DNA from 2 places in the Clostridium swellfunianum genome. Region 1 is predicted to be linked to the other one. Evidence: a T-box and tRNA genes for the amino acid it is inferred to sense, from the RefSeq annotation. Region 1 holds a T-box; the other holds one or more tRNA genes.
The links. The T-box of region 1 lies ahead of alaS (alanine--tRNA ligase). A T-box ahead of a tRNA ligase gene usually reads a tRNA of that ligase, here a tRNA-Ala.
Positions count from the first base shown of each region.

Region 2: it has a tRNA-Ala gene. The T-box ahead of alaS (alanine--tRNA ligase) is inferred to sense a tRNA for this amino acid. The anticodon was not compared.

Region 1 is NZ_JAMOFV010000006.1:2,199,822-2,209,216, forward strand. It holds gene NBE98_RS10305 (IreB family regulatory phosphoprotein) at 1-77, opposite strand, end outside; gene alaS (alanine--tRNA ligase) at 163-2,802, opposite strand; T-box leader at 2,870-3,054, opposite strand; gene NBE98_RS10315 (AI-2E family transporter) at 3,112-4,125, opposite strand; gene NBE98_RS10320 (PRC-barrel domain-containing protein) at 4,109-4,618, opposite strand; gene nifU (Fe-S cluster assembly scaffold protein NifU) at 4,718-5,146, opposite strand; gene nifS (cysteine desulfurase NifS) at 5,147-6,331, opposite strand; gene NBE98_RS10335 (RrF2 family transcriptional regulator) at 6,347-6,769, opposite strand; gene NBE98_RS10340 (replication-associated recombination protein A) at 6,875-8,134, opposite strand; gene NBE98_RS10345 (methylated-DNA--[protein]-cysteine S-methyltransferase) at 8,168-8,653, opposite strand; gene NBE98_RS10350 (hydrogenase maturation protease) at 8,812-9,306, shown strand; gene orr (ornithine racemase Orr) at 9,359-9,395, opposite strand, start outside.
Region 2 is NZ_JAMOFV010000006.1:1,786,078-1,795,472, reverse strand. It holds gene NBE98_RS08185 (alpha/beta hydrolase) at 66-1,073, shown strand; gene NBE98_RS08180 (TerC/Alx family metal homeostasis membrane protein) at 1,164-1,997, opposite strand; gene NBE98_RS08175 (hypothetical protein) at 2,120-2,257, opposite strand; tRNA gene NBE98_RS08170 (tRNA-Ala) at 2,482-2,557, shown strand; gene NBE98_RS08165 (hypothetical protein) at 2,594-2,836, opposite strand; gene NBE98_RS08160 (DUF421 domain-containing protein) at 3,133-3,855, shown strand; gene NBE98_RS08155 (GNAT family N-acetyltransferase) at 3,983-4,477, opposite strand; gene NBE98_RS08150 (DEAD/DEAH box helicase) at 4,563-7,499, opposite strand; gene NBE98_RS08145 (class I SAM-dependent methyltransferase) at 7,635-8,195, opposite strand; gene NBE98_RS08140 (TVP38/TMEM64 family protein) at 8,389-9,018, opposite strand; gene NBE98_RS08135 (hypothetical protein) at 9,381-9,395, opposite strand, start outside.

The sequences.
Region 1 (9,395 bases):
TTTAAAATCTCTTTGGTTAAATCCTTCTTATCTTTGGAAAAATCAAACTGAATGGTATTGTCATTGTTGTATCCCATTGCGGTTTCACCCCTCTTCTTATCATTTAAAATGATAACAGATTTGTGTTAAATATATTATAAACCATTTTTAATTAAAAGTACACTATTTAACTAAAGTATCCAAAATCTGCTCAACTATATTTAAGGCTTCTTCTAATTTTTCAGGAAGCTTTCCACCTGCTTGTGCCATATCAGGTCTTCCGCCTCCGCCTCCACCTGTTACAGCTGCTACCTCTTTAACTATCTTGCCACAATGAACACCCTTGTTTACAGCAGTTTTAGATGCCATTGCAACTAGCTGCACTTTGCCACTATAAGCACTTCCTAAAACTACAACTCCGTCTTTTATATTATCCCTAATTTTATCTGCAAGATCCCTTAAGGAATCTCCATCTATATCCTTAAGCGCTGCTGCAACTAATTTAACTCCTTTGACTTCTTTTACATTGTTTAACAATTTTTCTTCAACAGATCCAGCGATTTTCCTTTTTAATTCCAGTATTTCTTTCTCTTTTTCTTTCAACTCTGCAGCTTGTGATAGTATTTTATTTATTACGTCTCTCTCTAAACATCTTAAGGAAACTGCAGCTTCTTTAAGCAGTTCATTTTTTTCTTCAATATAGTTTAATGCATTTAGACCACTAACAGCTTCAATTCTTCTTACACCTGCTGCAACTCCAGCTTCAGATACGATTCTAAATAACCCAATTTCACCAGAATTTTTTACGTGAGTTCCTCCGCAAAGTTCCTTACTGAAGTCACCTACTGCTACAACTCTAACCTCATCCTTATATTTTTCATCAAACAATGCTACAGCACCGCTTTGTTTTGCTTCGTCAATAGACATTATATTTGTATCAACACTATAAACCTTCATTATATTCTCATTTACTATATGCTCTATTTTCTTAAGTTCTTCTTCAGATACAGCAGAAAAATGAGTGAAGTCAAACCTTAATCTAGAGTCATCTACATAAGAGCCTGCTTGATTTACATGCTCACCTAGAACAAGCTTAAGAGCTTCATGAAGCATATGGGTAGCTGTATGGTTTTTTCTAATACTGTTTCTTCTTGCTTCATCAACTTTAAGAGTTACATTACTATTTAATTCCACACTACCTTCTATTATATTGACAAAGTGAAGTGTTTTTCCTAATATATTTTTCTTGCAGTCTAAAACCTCTGCTTTAAAGGTATTTGAAGCAATTAAACCTTTATCTCCAACTTGACCACCCATCTCAGCATAGAAAGGAGTTTCCTCTGTAATTATTATTCCTTTATCTCCTTCTTTTAAAAGTGATACAAATTCTTCGTCCTTGATTAAAAGACTTACCTTAGATTCACATACCAATGAATCATAGCCAACAAAAGCGGTATTTAATTCTGAAGGAATTCTATTTAAAATACTATCTTCACTTCCCATGTAGTTAGACTCTTCCCTTGCAGCTCTGGCTCTTTCCCTCTGGCTTTGCATCTCTCTATTAAAACTATCAATATCTACAGACATGCTCTTTTCTTCTAGTATTTCAAGAGTCAGTTCTAACGGAAATCCATAGGTGTCGTATAGTTTGAAGGCTTTATCCCCGGCTAAAGTGTTAATTCCTTTGTTTTGTAGTTCTTCGATAAAATCTTTTAGTATTTGGATCCCGCTGTCTATTGTCTCCTCAAATCTCTCTTCTTCAAGCTTAATGACTTTTTTAATAAAGTCTCTTTTTTCTTTAAGTTCAGGATAAGCATCTTTAGAGTTTTCTATAGCAACATCACAAAGTTCATGCAAGAATGTACTGCTTATACCTAAAAGTCTTCCATGCCTAGCTGCTCTTCTTAGTATTCTTCTTAATACATAGCCTCTTCCTTCGTTAGATGGCAGCACTCCATCACTTATCATGAAAGTCATGCTTCTTATATGATCTGTAATTATCCTTATGGAGACGTCGTTTTTATTAATATCTCCATACTTTACATTAGCAAGTTTGCATACCTCATCCAATATGCTCTTTATAGTATCAACCTCGAATATATTATTAACACCCTGCATTATGGTTGCAATTCTCTCAAGCCCCATACCAGTATCTATATTAGGATTAGGAAGCCTATGATAAACACCTTCTTCATCTTTGTCAAACTGAGTAAAAACTAAGTTCCAAAACTCTACAACTCTATCTTCCTCGGCTGACTTTAAAAATTCTTCAACTGTGTTTATTTTTCCATTTCCTCTATCAAAGTGTATTTCTGAGCAAGGCCCGCAAGGTCCCTGACCAATTTCCCAGAAATTATCATCCTTGCCAAGTCTGAATATTCTAGAAGGATCTATATCTGTCTTATTAGCCCAGATTTCATAAGCTTCATCATCTTCGAGATATATTGTAGCATAAAGTTTATCCTTGGGAACTCCTAACACCTCAGTTACGAACTCCCAAGCCCATGGAATAATTTCATTTTTAAAATAGTCACCAAAAGAGAAATTTCCAAGCATTTCAAAAAATGTACCATGTCTTGAAGTCTTCCCTACATTATCAATATCACCTGTCCTGATACATTTTTGACAGGTTGTTATCTTTTTGCTTGGAGGCACTTGAAGACCAGTAAAATAAGGCTTTAAGGGAGCCATACCTGCATTTATTAAAAGCAGACTTTTATCGCTTTGTGGCACCAAAGAAAAGCTTGGTAGTCTTAAGTGGTCTTTGCTCTCAAAAAACTTTAAATATTCTTCTCTAATTTCATTTAAACCCATTTTTCTCATATAAATTCCTCCATTCATTCTATGTAATACTTTTTATATTTTAAGCAAATAAAAAGCTTTCATTCCCAAAAGGGACGAAAGCATTCCGTGGTACCACCCTAATTATATAACTATAGTATGCATTAGTATAGTTATATCACTTCTTAAAATATGACTCAGAGACTGCTTCAAAATATCCATCAAGAAGTTTTCACCGACCACTTCCTCTCTTAATGCCTAGATAAACTTACTCCTTCTCTTCATTGTCTTGTATTTATTTTATTAAGATTATAAGTTAAAATGTACCATCTGTCAATAATCTAGCCCTCTTTAGAAAAGATAATAATTTAAGTCTTCATATATTATCTTTATTACAACACCAATAGGCACTGCCAATACCATTCCTAAAAAGCCTCCAAGCTTTCCACCAACAATTAATAATATTATAACAACTAGTGGATGCATGCTTACGCTATCGCCTGTTATCTTAGGAGATATTATATTGCCTTCAATCTGTTGAATTAAATACAGCCAAGCCGCAGTCCAAAGAGCAGTCTTGCCTGAATATAATAATGCCACCATAACAGCAGGAAGACCTCCAAATAACGGTCCAAAATAAGGTATTATATTAAAAAGTGCATTTAGTACTGATAATATAATTGGAAAATCAACGTGCAAAACTATTAGTACTACAAAAGTCAGCACACCTATAATAGCACAAAGAACAAACTGACTTATTATGTATCTTCCTAGTATCTTATCTATATCGCCAATTATTTTTTTGATCATATTTCGTGATTTAGACGGGAATATAACAAGAATTCTATTAAAAATAACATCACTGTCAGCTAGGAAATAATAAACTACGAGTGGCACAACAGCAAGTGACAACATATTTTCGCCTAAACTTAATATGTAATTAAATACTTTATTGAACATATCTATCAGCATGCTGTTACTTTTCGTATATATAGAATCAAGAATTACATAAACAGTTTTATTGCTGCTTATTGGTTTTATTCTTTCATATAAGTTTTCAACAAAAAGCTGAATCTTTAGCAAAGTATTGTTTATATTCAGACTTTCTTTAAACAATGATGGAATTACAACTACAACAGCGCCTACAGCTATTGCAACAAAGATTGTTAAAATAAGAATAACCGCAAATCTTTTATTAAAGCCCTTATGTACAAGCACAAGTAATAAAGGTCTTAAGGAATACGCTATTACAAAGGATATGCATAATAAATAATAAAGTTCTTTTACCACCGGACTTTTAATTGACAAATATATAACAAGTATAGATATTAAAATAATTATTAAATAATTATATAGTCTTTTCATTTTGATTCTCTTCTGCAAATAATTTGTGAGGTACACTTATAAATTCCACTTTACTTTTCGCAGAATAATATAGAATGCTCTGTTCACCAATTATAAAGCTATTAACTAATAATATTTTCTTACCTACTAATAAATTTTTAATAAATCCAGTGGACACTACTAGACCTTGTATCTTAAAAGTAAACTCATGAAATAATATATCCTCAGCCATTCCTAAAATATTACCACTACAGTTTATAATATCCATGCCTTTTATTTTGGAAAATGTAAACAACTTATCTTTTAAAACCCTGCTAACTATCATAGATTTATTAAACGAAACTATATCTTCCTTCAGTACACATAGAGTCTTTTGAAAAAAACTGTAGGAAGAAACAACAAATCCTTTCACATCTCCCTTTTTAAAATCAATTATAATATCATTGATAAATCCTATTTTCTTACCTCTTATATCAACTACATCCATAAGCATAAAATCTTTAGTCTTAAACATAAGAACCTCATAAAATTATTTTTATTTAAGAAAAACTATCTTATATGTTTCCCAAAAAATAAAAAAATATAACCCTTTTACAGAGTTATACTTTCATAATTATTCGCCATGTACCTGATCGTGTATATCGTCGTGCTCTTTATAATCCCAAAGTTCTAAACCAGCGGATTTTCTATATTCGTTTATAGCCTTATGAATAGCTTCCTCTGCAAGCACTGAACAGTGCATCTTTACAGGTGGAAGTCCATCTAGAGCTTCAGCAACAGCTTTATTAGTAAGCTTCCAAGCCTCTTCTACTGTCTTTCCCTTTATAAGTTCTGTTGCCATACTTGAAGAAGCAATAGCTGAACCACAGCCAAAAGTTTTAAATTTGGCATCCACTATTATATCGTCTTCTATCTTTAAATACACTTTCATAATGTCGCCACACTTGGCATTACCGACTTCTCCAACACCATTTGCGTCAGGAATTTCTCCCACATTTCTTGGATTCATAAAATGATCCATAACCTTTTCGCTGTACATTATTTATTGATCCCCTTTCTTTAAAAAGTCATCCCAAAGTGGTGACATCTCTCTAAGTCTCTTAACTACCTTTTCAACTGTTTCAATTACATAATCTACTTCTTCTTCAGTGTTTGTATCTCCTAAGCTCAGTCTTAGAGAGCCATGCGCTATTTCATGTGGCAGTCCAATAGCTAAAAGTACATGTGATGGATCCAAGGAACCAGACGTACAAGCACTTCCGCTAGAAGCACATATACCCATAGCATCCAACAGCAGAAGTATTGCCTCACCTTCTATAAATCTAAAACAAACATTTACATTTCCAGGTAGTCTATTTTCATAACGAGGTCCATTTAATCTTGTATGTGAAATTTTAAGGAGTCCTTCTATAAGTCTGTCTCTAAGAGCTGAAAGTTTTTTAGAATGCTCTTCCATGTTTAATACAGCACTTTCTATAGCTTTTCCAAAGCCAACAATACCTGCTACATTTTCAGTACCAGCTCTTCTAGCTCTTTCTTGTCCTCCGCCGTGTACTAGATTATCTATTCTTACACCTTTTCTTATATATAACGCTCCAGTTCCCTTAGGACCGTATATTTTATGTGCAGCCATGGACAGTAAATCTATATTCATTTCCTTAACGTCGATTTCAATATTTCCAACAGCCTGAACAGCATCTGTGTGGAATAATATCTTCTTTTCTCTGCAAAGCTTTCCAATATCTTTAATAGGTTGAATAGATCCTATCTCATTATTTGCAAACATTATAGAAACTAAAATAGTTTTATCTGTAATAGCTGCTTCCAATTCCTTAATATTTACAGCACCATATTCATCAACTGAAAGATAAGTAACTTCAAATCCATGCTTTTCTAGATACTCACAAGCATGAAGAATAGCATGATGCTCAATAGTTGTAGTAATAATATGGTTTCCTTTGTTTATGTTAGCAAAAGCAACCCCTTTTAGCGCCCAATTATCTGCTTCTGATCCGCCGCCTGTAAAGTATATTTCATTAGCTTCAGCATTGATAGCTTTCGCAACCCTGTCTCTTGCTGTGTCTATAGCTTTTCTAGTTTCTCTAGATAAAGAATATACAGAAGATGGATTTCCAAAGTGCTCAGTAAAGTAAGGAAGCATTTCTTCCAAAACTTCAGGTTTTACATAAGTTGTAGCAGCATAATCCATATAAATTGGCTTATTCATTATGTTTCTCTCCTTTTAAATACACCCGTTCATATTATTATAGTCGTCTAAGATATCCTGCAGTGTTGTAGATTTTGTTACACTATCTATACTGTTTTTGATTTTAGCCCACAGAAGTCTAGTAGCACAACAGTCTAAATTATTACAACTTTTATCATCCAGGCAGTTTGAAATTTCAATAGGTCCTTCAAGAATTTCCATAATCTCAGCTACAGTTATATTCTTTGGTGCTTTGCTTAAAACATAACCTCCCTGAGCTCCTCTTACGCTTTTAATCAAGTTCGCCTTCCTAAGAGGCGAAAATAACTGTTCTAAATAATATTCCGAAATACTCTGTCTCTCAGATATACTTTTAATGGATACTGGGTCGCCTCCAAAGTGAATAGCTAAATCAACCATGGCTTTCACACCGTAACGTCCCTTTGTAGAAAGTTTCATCAAATCACTCCTTTAAATTTGAGTGTTTCTCTATACATTCAAATTTATAATAACAAATCCGAGTAATCATGTCAACAATGCCCTAAAACAGAATAAATATGCAAATTAATCCTCAACATAGTATGTATGTTTTCCCATTTCATTTGGAAAATATTCCTGTTCAACATAATGTCCTGGATAATCATGAGGATATTTATAACCCTTATGCCCTAATTCATCAGCCCCTTTATAGTGGGCATCTCTAAGATGAACAGGAACCCTGAATTGATATTTCTTTCCTTCTTCCATAGCCTTAAACACAGCCTCACACACCGCATTTGACTTTGGTGCTTTCGCCAAATAAATTATAGCTTGAGCAATTGGGATTGCTGCCTCAGGTAACCCTACCATTTGAAGAGCATTACTTGCAGCCATAGCAATAACCATTGCATTAGGATCTGCCATACCTATGTCTTCTGAAGCCAATATTAAAAGTCTTCTTACAATAAACCTAGGATCTTCACCTCCAGCAAGCATTCGCCCGAACCAGTATAATCCAGCATCAGCATCAGACCCCCTAATGCTTTTTATAAACGCTGAAATAATATCGTAATGATTATCTCCTGTTGAGTCATAGTTAACAACCGATTTTTGCATTGCTTCTTCTATTACAGTCTTATCTATCACAATTACACCTTGACTGTTCTTTTGTGATGAAAGCACAGAAAGTTCTAATGCATTAATTGCACTTCTCGCATCCCCGCCGCCAAGTTCAGCTATATGATATAACGCTTGAGGATCTGCATGTATCTTTATTGACCCATAGCCTCTTTCTTTGTCTTTTAAAATGTTCTCCAAAATCTCTTTTATATCTTTAAGAGTTAGAGGTTCAAGTTGAAATACCTTTGCTCTGCTTAAAAGAGCCCCATTTAATTGGAAGTATGGATTTTCCGTAGTAGCTCCTATAAGAATGGCTATTCCCTTCTCCAAAGCATCCAATAGAGAATCCTGCTGTGCGCCCTTTTTAAGAGCATGTATTTCATCAATAAAAAAAATAGTCTTCTTATTATACATTTTTAAAAGATCTTCAGCTTTGTCTATATATTCTCTTATCTCTTTGACCCCAATTGTTGTTGCATTGAGCTTTACAAACTCGCATTTTGTTTCCTTTGATATTATATGGGCAAGGGTTGTCTTTCCAACTCCAGGAGGTCCATATAATATTATAGAAGTCAAACTATCATTTTTTATAAGTCTTCTTAAAAGTTTTCCTTCACCAATAATATGTTTTTGACCAAAGAATTCATCCAAATTTCTAGGTCTCATTCTTTCTGCTAATGGCTTATTATTAATATTTTTATTCATTGCCATAGTAAATAAATCCATTGTAAATCACCACCAATATGCTGCATAGCGTTTTTATAATATTATGCCTTCAAGCTTTAACAGCTTATCTTTAATATCTGTCCTTGTACCAGCATAACCCACAAGGCTTTTATCTTTTCCTACTACCCTATGACAAGGAACTATAATAGGTAGAGGATTTGCCCTATTAGCCTGCCCAACAGCACGAACTGCCTTAGGATTACCTATAGCTTCAGCTAACTGGGAATAGCTGATTACTTCACCATAAGGAATATTCATTAATTCTTTCCAAACTCGTTTTCGAAATTCAGTTCCTTCTATAGAAAGCCTTAATTCAAAGTTCCTTCTCTTCCCCAAAAAGTATTCATCTACTTGTTTAAGTGTATCATAACATTTGCTTGAGCTTTTTTGAACATCATTTTTCGATGCAAACTCTTGCCACTTTTCTTCAACTATTTCAATATTTCTAGCCCCTAACTCGTCTGAAACTATATATATCCTGCCAATTAAACAATCGTAACTATCATAGTAAAGCTTCATGGATGTACCTCCAGATTTTATTAAATATTAATTTTGCCTTATTCAAACATTTTACTATAAAAAGTGCTTTCAAAACAACTAATGTTAACTGTAAAAAATTAATTTTACTGAATATATAATCATATACTTTATAAGTAAAATGTTTTGGAGGTTATTTTGTGAAAGCAAAGCTAATAGCTGTGGGGAATAGACTTATGGGCGATGAAGGAATAGCGATTAAAATTGCTGAAAAATTAAGTGATGAGCTCAACTTGCTGGGTATTGATGTAATTATTGGAGAAACAGATGTAGATTTTTGTTTTGAAAATATGAAAATTAATGATTATATCTTACTTTTGGATGCCACTTGTTATGGAATAGAACCCGGCACTATAACCTTAGTACCTTTAAATAAAAACAGCTTATATATTAATCATTCTTTGACTCAGCATGACCTAAGCTTAATAAGACTATTAGATAATTCTGAACATCTAACTGGTTATTTAATTGGCATAGAAGTGAATAATATAGATTTTGATTTGCAGTTAAGCAAACAACTTCAAGATAGGTTTCCATTACTGTGTGAAAAGATAAAAAGTTTAGTTATAGAACTAAAAGCCCGCCCTAATGATGCAGCTTCAAATCTTGTTGAAAACACTGTTAGAATTGTATAGTATTTTTGAGTTTATAAGCCAGCAGAATACTTTTCTATTCGCTGGCTTAAATTTAAGGTTTTAATTCAACATAATATTTCTTCACATAA
Region 2 (9,395 bases), 410 kb from region 1:
ACTATTTAATTTTTTTTTTATAATGATACAATAATAATTGTTGAATTTGGGACAAGGGTGATGAGATGGGAATACAAATACAATTTACATCCTTAAAGGATGTTAGACGACCAATAAAAAAGAATAAAACAAGTCTCATATTAAATATTATTGTTTTTATTTTTATTGCTGTTAATTTAGGCGGACTTTATGCAGGTAATGTTTTTTACAAGAAAGCTTTTGAAATAGATACTAAGAAAAGTATTGATCAGTTCGAAGCAAACAAGCAACATTTTAACCTTAATAGGTATAACTCACTTGTTAAAGAAGAAGTAGCAGTTACATCAACTAATAATAGCTACAAACTCTATGGTACTTATATTAAAAATCCAAAACCTTCGAAGGACACTATAATTCTTTTGCATGGTTTAGCTGGCAGTAGATGGTCAATGCTAAAATATGCAGACATGTATTTAGACAAGGGTTTTAATCTTCTAATTTATGATGCAAGAAATCATGGTGATAGTGCTGGTAAGAATGTTACCTATGGATTTTATGAAAAATGGGATTTAGACAGATGGGTTAACTGGCTTTATACTAAAAACAAAGGTGGTGTAATAGGCGTGCATGGTGAATCCATGGGGGCTGCCACAGCTCTTCTTCATTCTGAGTTAAATCAATCAAAAAAAAGAGTAAGCTTTTATATATGCGATAGCTCCTATTCAGATCTGAAGGAATTATTTAAACTAAGGCTTAAAGAAGATTATAAGCTAAAAAGCAAACTAGCTTCAAATGTGCTATTATTTTACGCTGATAAAGTAAATAAGCTTAGAAATCAGTTTAATTTTGAAAAAGCTTCGCCAATAAATGTGATTAAAGAAATAACAACTCCAGTTATGCTTATACACGGAAGCGGAGATAGCTTTGTCCCTTCCAAAATGAGCGAAGATTTGCATGCCAGCAATCCAAGTTCTACGGAACTGTATATTGCTCAAAATTCAAACCATGTTGAGGCCTATTTAAATCATAATGAAGTGTATACAGAGAGAGTTTATAAGTTCATTGATACAATATTAAATAGCGATAAAAAATAAATGCAGCTAAGCTTTAGCTGCATTTATTTTTTGAAAGTCTTTTGCTTTCAGCTTTTTTATTATTAATTCTTCTATAGTTGAATTATAATACTAGGCTCTGTCGTATTTTTTCTCTGGAAAAAATACAGAAAATAATATGCTCATAAATAAAATAATAAAAATTGCTCCTAGAGATACAATCAGGGGAATTTCAATGTTAAAAAATAAAATAAGAAGCTTAAAGCCTGTAAAAATCAATACCATTCCTACTCCATATTTAACATAACAAAAACTATTATTAAGCCTTTCCAATACAAAATACAAACTTCTAAGCCCCAAAATAGCAAATATGTTTGAGGTATACACTATAAAAGGACTAGTTGTTATTGAAAATATAGCTGGGATTGAATCTATAGCAAATAGTATGTCAGAAGCTTCAATAAGTACAAGAATGGCAAATAGTGGAGTAGCATATTTTACTTTACCTATCATCACAAAAAAGCTTTCACCATATATTCTGTTAGTTATTGGAATAATTCGCCCTACTGTTCCTACCACTCTGCTTTTTTCAAAGCTTGGAGCACTATCCTCCTTCATAAGCATTTTAAGACCGCTTATAATAAGCACAGCTCCAAAAATGTGCAATACCCAGTGAAACTTATTTACTATTGTTACACCAAGCATTATAAATATAAACCTTAATACAATAGCTCCAAAAATACCATAGTTGAGAACCCTTCTCCTATACATTGATGGAATTTTGTAGGCTTCAAATATTAGTAAAAACAAAAAGAGATTGTCCATACTTAGGCTGAGTTCAATTACATAACCACCTAAAAATTGAAGTGCACTCTTTGCTCCAAATATTATGTATATTGCAAGATTAAATAACCCGGAAATAAACATCCAAAATATAACCCAAAATAAAGCTTGTCTTGCTTTCACTGTTGTTTCCTCCTATAAATTGAACTATTATTAAATACAATCCTTATATTATTATGATTTCTCAGAAAAAAATAAAACCTGCAGTAGTATATTAAATTACTACTGCAGGTTTTATTAATATATTAGGCGTTAGGGTCACTAATCTTATTTTTATCCATGAATTCGTCCAGCATTCTATTGCTCCTGCTTGATGCAACAAGCAGGGAGAATATAACTGTAACAAAAGGTATAAATATCATTAGTAATATAACAGGTAACATACTTTTCCCTCCAAATACCTTATTTATCCCATGTGTATAACCAAATTTTACCATATATTCTCTAGTTATGTAAATTTAAAGTTTACTTGCACATTCGACAGCCAATATGAGTATAAACTGTATTAAGGTCTAATCCTGCTGCAGATTTAGGATAAAAGCTGATAATTGAATTATTTTAGATTATTGCCATTATTGTTCTGTCATGCTATAATAAAGCTGTTCCTGGGGATATGGCGAAGTTGGGATCGCGCTTGAATGGCATTCAAGAGGCCAGGGGTTCGAATCCCCTTATCTCCACCAAAAAACAGTCTGTAAAGCTAAATACAGACTGTTTTTTTATTTACTGAATGCTTTTATTTTAATACTTATAAGAGAGTTATTTACTCTGACCATATTTTCATTGTGATTATTTGTTTTTTTCACTTCACTTTCATCATTAATAGCTTGGCATTCATCAGCCGAATTCTCATCCATCAGCTTTTCATCAATAGCATTTTTAATATTCATTTTTTTCATTGCTTCAATAGCTATTAAAGCAGCTCCTACTATACTGGCAGCCATTATTAAACCTTTTTTCATAACTATCACTCCTATAAATTAACATACAATAATTTTATGCTTTCATTGCCAATTTAATGAGCATATCTTATTCTGAACTTTTCTTATTATTCATCACCAAATTGCATCAACAATAGCAATTTTAATATAATGCATTAATAAAAAACACTAATTTTATTCACTTGTATTTTGGTTAAGAATTTCCAACTACTTGTAAATCCACTAAGTTTACGGTCCAGCATATATTAGATTGTAATCGGTATACTAATTATTGTGATATAATTCCTTACTTTATTCTTATTTGGAGGTATTCAGATATGCTAAACACTATAATTTATGCAGCAGGTCGTACTGTGGCTGTTTACGTGTTAACTTTGCTGCTAACAAGATTTATGGAAAGAAAACTTATATCTCAGATGACCTTTTTTGATTTCGTGGTAGGCGTTACAATGGGCTCTTTAGCAGCAAATTCAATGATAGATCCAGCAAGTAGTCCTATCTCCTCAGCTTCATCTCTGGTGGTGATTTCTGTTTTGGCAATTTTTTTGAGTTATGCTCATATTAAGAGCTTTAGAATAAGAAAGCTAATAAATTCTGAGCCAGTGACAGTGGTTGATAATGGAATTATAGTTGAAGACAATATGAAAAAGATAAGACTTACTGTTAATGAACTTATGATGAAGCTAAGGGAAAAGAATGCCTTTAGCCTGTCTGATGTGGAATTTGCCATTATGGAAACAGACGGTCAGCTTTCAGTTCTCCCAAAGCCAGAAAAAAAGCCTCTCACTCCATACGATATGAAAGTTCAAGCCACCAGTACGGGGCTTGAGAGAGATATAATTATTGATGGACAGCTATTAAAAGAAAACCTTATCTCTACTGGATTGGACGAAAGGTGGTTGGAATTACAACTTAAGACTCATAACATATATACTGCTTCTGAAGTGTTTTATGCTGGCATGGACAATAATAAGAAGTTATATATTTCAAAGAAAAATGCCGGAAGCAAGGAAACTCATGGTAAGTACGGGCTGGAATAAATTTTCAACTTTAGTTTCTGCCGTGTTTTGAAATATCACAAACACGGCAGAATTTTTTTATCAAAGAAAAAAGTTAACTTTTTAAATTTATGCATTAAGCTATCTTAATTATTTAACAAAATTAAATTTATTGTATTTTCATGTTTAATATTTCACCAGGCAATCCACCTATTTCACACACTTTTATTGATTTAAAACCATTGTTAATTAAAATTTTTCTTGATGCAATATTGTTAGGATCTATAATAGCAGTAATTTCAATTAGCTGCTTCTCTCCTTTTGCTTTTTCAATTAGCATTCTGGCTACTTCGCTACCAATCCCATTTCCCCAATAATCAGGTAATAACATATAACCAAGCTGTGCTTCACTTGAATTCTTTTCTTTAATTTTCAATAAGGCAGAACCAATAAACTTATTAGTATAAGTTTCCATTACCTTAAAGTTACCAAAAACTTCGTGCATTTGGTTGTTATTCAAAACTAATTTAAAATTTTCTAACGCTTCGTCTAACGGAATTGCTCTTTCCGTAATCATTGCCATTACATCTTCGTTGCTGAGCAATTCATAGTATTTATCAAAATCATCAAATGTAAATTTCTCTAGATATATGTTCTTACTCATTTTTTCACGCTCCTTGTTAATGACTATTTGCAAAGCAATAAAATTATTTATGTTAATGTATTATTCCTCACAGCTTTTGATTCTTTCAGTCCCTGTCAAAAAGCTTAAGCAAGTCTTCCCTTGATATAGCACCCATCAAACTTCCGTTCTTGAGCTCTCCAGTAAGAATGTTTCTAATTAATTCCTTCTTTTCCTCCTGCAAGAGAATTATCTTTTCTTCAATAGTTCCTTTTGCCACAAGCTTTACTACCTCAACAACCTGACTTTGACCAATTCTATGAGCCCTGTCTGTAGCTTGATCCTCAACGGCTGGATTCCACCAGGGGTCAAAGTGAATAACCAGGTTTGCTGAAGTTAAATTAAGTCCTATTCCTCCAGCTTTGAGAGATATTAGAAATACCTTTACAGAATCGCTGTTGTTAAATTCTTTAACCCTTATAATTCTTTCCTTTGGTTTTGTCCTTCCGTCCAACTGGTAATATTGAATGGATTCTTCCTTAAGCCTCTGTCCAATATTGTCTAAAACTGAAGCAAACTGCGAAAATAAAATTACCTTCCCATCTGACTTGATATGAGCCTTAACAATCTCTAAGGCAGTTTTAAACTTTGAACTTTCACCCTTATAATCTTCAATTATAAGAGAAGGATCTAGGCATATCTGTCTAAGCTTTGTTAAATAGGAGAATACTTCCATTCTTCCCTCACCCCCAGTCTTTAACAAAGCTTTAGCCTTTTTTGTATAGCTGCTGTATACAGCCTTTTGAGAGTCAGCCATTTCAACTAGAAGCTTCTTTTCTACCTTGTCCGGAAGCTCTTTCATTACCTCTTTTTTAGTTCTTCTCAAAATAAAAGGCTTTATCAGAAGTTTAAGACTTTCTAAATTATCTTCATTATCCTGTATAAATTTTTCTTCAAACTTTTCTCTAGAGTATAAGTATCCAGGCATAATAAAATCAAATATAGACCATAGCTCCACAAGATTGTTCTCAATAGGTGTACCAGTAAGTGCTAATCGTGTACCTGCCTTGATTTCCTTAACAACCTTTGTATTTAAAGCTTCTGCATTCTTTATATTTTGACCCTCATCAATAATTGCAAAGTCAAACTCAATATTGCTGTAAAAATCAATATCCAATCTTAAGGTACCATAAGTAGTCAATATTATATCATAGTCACTTAGACTCTTCATTGTTTCAGTCCTTTCAGTGCCATGTACAATTAAAACCCTTATTTCTGGAGCAAATCTTTTAAGCTCATCCTGCCAGTTATATATTAAAGAAGTAGGACAAACTATTATTGTCTTTTTATTTTTTTCAGACAATATAAAGGCTATAGTCTGAATTGTCTTTCCTAGTCCCATTTCATCCGCTAGTATGCCTCCAAAGCCTAGTTCTTGTATAGTCTTGAGCCATTTAAAGCCCTGAAGCTGATATTCTCTAAGCTTGCCATTAAACCCTTCAGGTACAGCTATATTGCTTGTGCTTATTGTCTTAAGCTTTTTTTCTATTTCCTCAAGCTCATGGCAGTCTTTTATAAACTTATACCCTCTGTTTTTCATATTTTCATACAAAAATAAAGCCTTGCTCTTTGGTAGCCTTACTTTACCATCATGAATATTCTCACTTATACTTAATACTTCAAAAAGTTTAAAGAAGTTTTTTATGTTATCATCCTCAAAATCAATAAAGCACTTTTCTTTTGTTCTGAAAAATTTATTCTTTGCTTTGTATGAGGAAAAGGCCCTGCCAAGCTCATCATTACCCGTATTTTCAATGCTATAGGCAAATTGGAAATATCCGTTTATTGCTTCTAGATCCATCCTTATAGAATCTAAGCTATACACTTTCATATCCTTAAGCCCTTTGCCGAAAGTGACCTTACCAATAGCTTGAAGATTTTCTCCTCTTCTGCTTAAAATACTGAGAAGCTCCTCCTGTCCGCCTGTAAAAATAAACCTGTTCTCAATTCTTGCCAAGCCATATTTTTCAAGACTCATAATAAGCTTTTCTTCATTTTTACTGTCCCATATTAAAGAACTCTTATTATCTTTTAGTATATTAACTTTTCTTCCGCAATAGTTTAAGTATACGTCGCAGAAAATTGTTTCCTTCTCCTCATACATATGAAATTCAGGTCTAACCATTTCAACTGCAAAATTTCTCAAGCTCTCTGAAATATTGATGCTTTTTGAAATACTGCTTAGAAAGTAAACAAGCTTATTATAGTTATTAATATCCCTTTTATAGAAAATCTCCCCGTTGACTTTCAGCTTTTCATATAAAGGTATATATTTCTCAATCTGATTCTTTGAGGGCAAGTAAATCTCATTTTTGAAAAAGTACACATTATTATGTGAGTTTAAAGGTATGGGAAGCTGTTTATGTGTTGTTAAAACAATGCATCTTTTCTCTTCCTTCAAGGTAAAGGTTATAGGTAAGTTTTCCTTAAAAATTGGAGCAGTAATTTCTATATAATCAAACTTAAATCTGACTTTTCTACTATGTATATTATCTAAAAAAGCTTTAAGGTCTTCTTGCTTAATTATGAGTTTATCTCCGCCTGTTAGCAATTGAGCTTCATAATACATGGTGTCTTTTTCTATTTTTCGTACAAGTCTATAGTCTCCTTTAGCTAATGATTTGCGTACTGTATCTTTCTTTATCTCATTACTTTTCTTTCCGATTTCGCTTTTATCCTTGGAAAGAAGGCTTATAAACTTATAAGAAGTAGCTGTTATATGATTGCACATAAATGTGTAGCCGCTTGCTGAAAACTCTCTAAATTCATCACAGGAGCATTCTACTTCCTCCAGCTTGTTCTTCTTTAGATGAAGCTTAATATGGGTATTTAGCTCTTTAAGCTTGTTTTCATCCTTAACCTTTCCGTATATATGATATATATGTTCAAGCTTCTTGCCTTTAAAATAGGTGACAAGTCCTTTTTTAAAGGCTTCTTCCCCTTCTTTTTGCATGGTATTGGAGGCAGTTTTTAGCATTATTTCTTTAAGGTCTATAATATTCACGAAAATCCTCCTTTACTTCTGTAAGGGCGTTTTATCCATTTTCTATGAATTATATTATATAATGAAGCAAATGTAAATATTATGAAGTACTTGATAATGAATATCCGTTTACAATAACTCCAGTGCTCCTTGACTTTAAGAATTCTGACATTTTAAAACATAAGCTGGAGGTATATTAAATACTACTCTTTCTAAGTCAATCTTTTTAAAGTATTCAGCAATAAACTCTCTTTTTAAAAGAGTGTACTGAAAAGTTATAAATAGTCCATCCTTTTTCAATATACTTTTGGTTTTTCCTAATATATTATTAGAAACACTCTTTGGCAAACTTGCAAAAGGTAATCCTGATACTACATAGTCCACTTTTTTAATATTGTATTTTTCCAAATATATATCTACATTTTCAGCAGAATCATTTATTATTAAGATATTTTCATGCCCCTTGTACTTTTCCTTTAGTTGTCTGCAAAATTCTTCACTGTATTCCAGCAGCAGCAATGATGTATTTTGATTCTTTCTTTCTATAAGCTTGTCCGTAAACACTCCAGTACCTGGACCATACTCTACGATGCATTTTGCATTATAAAAGTCAATATCACTTACCATTTTCCTTGCTAATTTTTGCGAACTAGGAGCTACTGCCCCTACAGTCCGTGGCGATTTTAAATATTCTGACAAAAACTTTATTATTCTCATATTAGTACTTCCTCCTCTTTATTAAACCATAAACAGTTGCAGTTCATACACCAGTGTTATCCTATGTATTTAGTATAAAGAGGAAACATTAAGATTCTCTGTTTAAATATCTTAAGAATTCTTAAGACTTTCAAAAATTCAGGAGAATATTTTTATTCAAAAGCCCCGGAAATAGATTTCAGGGGTCTTTCTCTTATATGTCAACTTGACTATTCCATTTTTTATAATTCATATAGCTCACTAGTACTATGATTGCAAGTGCAGCTATAAATACGTATAGAGAATAATTTATACTTATCCCTAAAAAGGTATATAACAAAATAATTGGTGTATCTGCAATAAATATAGTAAGTACATATTTGTATAATGTGATACCGCTTAAAGCTGAAAAGAAACATACTACATCTGAAGGCACTACAGGAGAACACACCCCTAAGGCTAGTAGTTTAACATTATTTTTTTTAATTAAGTTGTATAGCTTAGGATACTTGCTAATAATATTCTTCTGATAGTTCATGCCGATTGTAGCTTTAACAAATACAAACAGCAAAACTTCGCTTGTTAAATTAGCTACTGATACTAAAATGAATGCCTTTGCTGGATTAAATAATATTCCAGCAATTATTATGAAAACAGTGCAGGGGATAAGAGTAAAGATTCTTAGGGATGCTATAAGTAAAAATAATATTGTACTATATCCAGGATAACCTTGCAAAAATTTAGTTATTTTATCCGCTCCATCTATATACAATTGATATTTAAATAACACAGCCAAAATTACTGCCCAAAATAATAAAATTATGCCTTTAAATAATTTATTCATGTTCCACCTCATTGTTTATTAAAGAGTTATAGTCTAGTTCTTTCTACATTATTTATTACTCATAGTTTTATTCTAAATGATAATTATTAAATATTTATAAGAAAAAATCTTAAGACTTCTTAAGACTTTTTAAGCACAAAACAAATATTTTAGCAGCAGCTTCTAGTAGTGAGAGATATTAATTTATATACTGATACAAATTATAAATTCGCAAAAAAACTGCCGCCAGTTCCACAGGCAGCAGTTTTTATATATGTATATATTTAATTTTAAAATACTTCTTTGCAGTTTGTAAACTTAATGTTGTTATGACTATATAATGCTACATAATATATGAACATTAAGTCCTGAAACTTTATTACTTACTTATTTTTAAA